DNA from 2 places in the Streptomyces sp. NPDC017056 genome. Region 1 is predicted to be linked to the other one. Evidence: predicted binding sites of a transcription regulator. Region 1 holds the regulator's gene; the other holds the start of a gene.
What was found. Region 1 encodes HrcA, which represses chaperone genes, less so after heat shock. Its sites were predicted from a motif close to TTNGCACTCNGNNNNNCNGAGTGCNAA; they were not measured.
Positions count from the first base shown of each region.

Region 2: the regulator HrcA is predicted to act here: its motif matches at 1,010-1,036, upstream of groES (co-chaperone GroES).

Region 1 is NZ_JBIRPD010000001.1:610,382-612,776, reverse strand. It holds gene ACH4OW_RS02870 (MBL fold metallo-hydrolase) at 1-558, opposite strand, end outside; gene hrcA (heat-inducible transcriptional repressor HrcA) at 810-1,826, shown strand; gene dnaJ (molecular chaperone DnaJ) at 1,827-2,395, shown strand, end outside.
Region 2 is NZ_JBIRPD010000010.1:125,573-127,967, reverse strand. It holds gene ACH4OW_RS19645 (response regulator transcription factor) at 1-612, opposite strand, end outside; gene groES (co-chaperone GroES) at 1,183-1,491, shown strand; gene groL (chaperonin GroEL) at 1,595-2,395, shown strand, end outside.

The sequences.
Region 1 (2,395 bases):
CTCGCCGGACTCTTCGACGAGGTCGCCGCAGAAGACGACGTCGGGTGAGCCGTGGGTGCCGGGGACGACGGCCACCAGGTCGTAGGCGGTGTGGCCGGGGCCGGCGTTGGCGAGGAGGACCTGGCGGTCGCCGAGGTCGACGGTGCGTTCGCCGGAGACGAGGTGGTGCGGGTGGACGAGGACGTCGGCGGCCTCCGCGGCGGCGTCCGGGTCCACGCCGTACGACACGGCGCTGCGCCGCAGGTCGTCCTGGGCGCGCGGGAGGTATTCGTCGAGGCCCGCGGCGCCGTAGACCTGGACTCCGGCGAAGGCCGCGGTGCCGAGCACGTGATCGAAGTGGGGGTGGGTCAGCGCGACGTGTGTCACTTCCCGGCCCGCGACGGCGCGCAGTTGCCGGCGCAGCTCGGCCCCGTCGCGGAGGGTTGCGCCGGTGTCGACGATCAGCACGCCGGACGAGCCGACGACGGCGCCGACCGTCTCGTCCCAGCCGGGCATCCGGCGGCGCCCGACGCCTGCGCCGAGCCGTTCCCACCCGGCTTCTTCCCATGTCGTACGCATACCGAGACGCTAGCCGCATCGCGATAGCGTTGCCCGCCGGGCCGGGGGCCGCGGCTGCCCGGCTACGTCCGCGGTACGTCTTTCGCAGGTGCCGGGGACACGGTTCCGGTACCGCCGCCCTTGCCCTGCCCAGGTGACCCGGCCGTACACTTGGTCAGGGTCTGGCACTCGGACCTGATGAGTGCCAGGGAAGACGACCCGGAAGAACCCGGCCGCGCGCCGGTGGAACGGCCGGACTGGAGGTGTGCGCGATGCTCAGTGAACGCAGGCTCGAAGTGCTGCGCGCCATCGTCCAGGACTATGTCGGCACCGAGGAGCCGGTCGGCTCCAAGGCGCTGACCCAGCGGCACCAGCTCGGTGTCTCGCCCGCCACGGTCCGTAACGACATGGCGGCGCTGGAGGACGAGGGTTTCATCGCCCAGCCGCACACGAGCGCGGGACGCATCCCGACGGACAAGGGCTACCGCCTCTTCGTCGACAAGCTGGCAGGCGTCAAGCCGCTTTCCAGCCCCGAGCGGCGCGCCATCCAGAATTTCCTGGACGGCGCCGTCGACCTGGACGACGTGGTGGGGCGCACGGTACGGCTGCTGGCGCAGCTGACGCGGCAGGTCGCCGTCGTGCAGTACCCGTCGCTGACGCGGTCCACGGTGCGCCATGTGGAGCTGCTGTCGCTGGCCCCGGCCCGGCTGATGCTGGTCCTGATCACGGACACCGGTCGCGTCGAGCAGCGCCTGGTGGACTGCCCGGCGCCGTTCGGGGAGACTTCCGTGGCGGACCTGCGGGCGCGGCTGAACAGCCGCGTGGTGGGCCGGCGTTTCACGGATGTGCCGCAGCTCGTGCAGGATCTTCCGGAGTCCTTCGAGCAGGAGGACCGGGGGACGGTCTCGACAGTCCTGTCGGTCTTGCTGGAAACTCTGGTGGAGGAGACCGAAGAGCGGCTGATGATCGGCGGTACCGCCAATCTCACGCGCTTCGGGCACGACTTCCCACTGACCATCCGGCCGGTGCTGGAGGCCCTTGAGGAGCAGGTGGTGCTCCTCAAACTGCTCGGGGAGGCCAAGGACTCCGGCATGACCGTACGCATCGGGCATGAGAATGCCCATGAGGGCCTGACGTCCACATCGGTCGTCGCGGTCGGCTACGGTTCGGGCGACGAGGCAGTCGCCAAACTCGGCGTGGTCGGACCGACCCGCATGGACTACCCCGGAACGATGGGAGCGGTACGCGCAGTGGCACGTTACGTCGGACAGATCCTGGCGGAGTCGTAAGTGGCCACGGACTATTACGCGGTCCTGGGCGTACGACGCGATGCCTCGCAGGACGAGATCAAGAAGGCTTTCCGGCGGCTGGCCCGCGAGCTGCACCCGGATGTGAACCCGGATCCGAAGACCCAGGAGCGGTTCAAGGAGATCAACGCCGCTTACGAGGTGTTGTCGGATCCGCAGAAGAAGCAGGTCTACGACCTCGGCGGCGACCCCCTCTCGCAGGCGGGTGGCGGCGGCGGGGCCGGCGGCTTCGGCGCGGGCTTCGGCAACTTCTCCGACATCATGGACGCGTTCTTCGGCACGGCGTCGCAGCGCGGACCGCGGTCCCGTACGCGGCGCGGCCAGGACGCCATGATCCGGCTGGACGTCGAACTGGACGAGGCGGCCTTCGGGACCACCAAGGACATCCAGGTGGACACGGCGGTCGTCTGTACGACCTGTTCGGGTGAGGGCGCGGCGCCGGGCACCTCGGCGCAGACCTGTGACATGTGCCGCGGCCGCGGTGAGGTCTCGCAGGTCACCCGGTCCTTCCTGGGCCAGGTCATGACCTCGCGGCCGTGCCCGCAGTGCCA
Region 2 (2,395 bases), on a different contig from region 1:
CGTGTCGATCTTCCTCCGCAGGGAGGAGACGTACACCTCGACGATATTGGGATCGATGTCGGCCGGCGAGTCCCAGACCTCGTCGAGCACGTCCCGCTTGGCGACCGCCTGCCCGTCGCCCGCCATGAGGCAGCGCAGTACGGCCAGTTCGCGGGCGGTCAGCTCGACGTCGGTGTCACCACGACGGCAGCGACGCGCGTCCGCGTCCAGGGTGAGATCGCCGCACTGGAGCGTACGGGGGCGCTCGGCGGCCCGGCCGCGCCGGGTGAGGGCACGCAACCTGGCAAGCAGCACGACGAAGGAAAACGGCTTGGCCAGGTAGTCGTCGGCCCCCGCGTCCAGGCCCTCGGCCACGTCGTACTCGCCGTCCTTGGCGGTCAGCATCAGTACGGGCGTCCAGTCGTCCTGCCGCCGCAGCCGCCCACAGATCTCGAACCCGCTGGGCCCGGGAAGCATGACGTCCAGCACGATCGCGTCATACGCCGCGGTAAGCGCGAGCTCCAGCCCACGATGACCGTCAAGGGCAACATCCACCCAGTGCCCGTCAGCCCCCAGCCCCCGCCGCAACGAGTCGGCCAGCCCTTCTTCATCCTCGACGACGAGTATGCGCATGGGCCCATTGTGGAGGTTTGCCCCACACCGACGGCGCCCTCACCACCTGGCTGCTGCGCTACTGGTGTCTTTCCCTCCCCCACCCCCACTCGCGCGGGGCTGCAAAACCGGCCGGAGGGGACGTGCAGGGGGGTGTCCCCGCAGCCGACAGCTCGCTACACCAGGTTCAGCGTTCAAGACATGGTTCGCGCGAGTGCGGTGAGGAGATACCCCCCTGCGCGGCCCCGACCCACAACGAAACCAGCGCAACCCCGCGCGAAGCGCGAACCGCAACCCCGCGCGACAGCGCAAAGCCGCGCGCAGCGCGTCAACGTTCTGACAAGAGGGTTGCGCCCCCAGGCACCTGGGCAAGGAGGCCAGGGGCCACCCACACACGCAACACGCGCCGCAAGGCACATTGGCACTCCGCTTGACCGAGTGCTAACCGCGTCATAGTCTCGGCTCTGGCACTCTCCACCGGGGAGTGCCAAACACAGCGACGGGCAGGTCCGGCACCCGCGACGACGGATCCACCTGGTCGCCACCTCAGACAGTTAACCCCGTGAGATCTCCGAAGGGGGAGGTCGGATCGTGACGACCGCCAGCTCCAAGGTTGCCATCAAGCCGCTTGAGGACCGCATCGTGGTCCAGCCGCTCGACGCCGAGCAGACCACGGCTTCGGGCCTGGTCATTCCGGACACTGCCAAGGAGAAGCCCCAGGAGGGCGTCGTCCTGGCCGTGGGCCCGGGCCGCTTCGAGGACGGCAACCGTCTTCCGCTCGACGTATCCGTCGGCGACGTCGTGCTCTACAGCAAGTACGGCGGCACCGAGGTGAAGTACAACGGCGAGGAGTACCTCGTTCTCTCGGCTCGCGACGTGCTCGCGATCGTCGAGAAGTAATTCACCGAAGATTGCCTTGATCTGCGCCCCTGGTTCCCGCGTCTAAACAACCGGTCGCCCGGGGCGCAGTTCGTTGGAGAGAACGACTAAGGACACGAAACTCATGGCGAAGATCCTGAAGTTCGACGAGGACGCCCGTCGCGCCCTTGAGCGCGGCGTCAACAAGCTGGCCGACACCGTGAAGGTGACGATCGGCCCCAAGGGCCGCAATGTCGTCATCGACAAGAAGTTCGGCGCCCCCACGATCACCAACGACGGTGTCACCATCGCCCGCGAGGTCGAGGTCGACGACCCGTACGAGAACCTCGGCGCGCAGCTGGTGAAGGAGGTGGCGACCAAGACCAACGACATCGCTGGTGACGGCACCACCACCGCCACCGTGCTGGCCCAGGCGCTGGTCCGCGAGGGTCTGCGCAACGTCGCCGCCGGTGCTTCCCCTGCCGCCCTGAAGAAGGGCATCGACGCCGCGGTCAAGGCCGTGTCCGAGGACCTCCTCGCGACCGCCCGCCCGATCGACGAGAAGTCCGACATCGCCGCCGTCGCCGGTCTGTCCGCCCAGGACAAGCAGGTCGGCGAGCTGATCGCCGAGGCGATGGACAAGGTCGGCAAGGACGGTGTCATCACCGTCGAGGAGTCCAACACCTTCGGTCTGGAGCTGGACTTCACCGAGGGCATGGCCTTCGACAAGGGCTACCTGTCGCCGTACATGGTCACCGACCAGGAGCGCATGGAAGCCGTCCTGGAGGACCCGTACATCCTCATCCACCAGGGCAAGATCGGTTCGATCCAGGACCTGCTGCCGCTGCTGGAGAAGGTCATCCAGGCCGGCTCCTCCAAGCCGCTGCTGATCATCGCCGAGGACGTCGAGGGCGAGGCCCTGTCGACGCTGGTCGTCAACAAGATC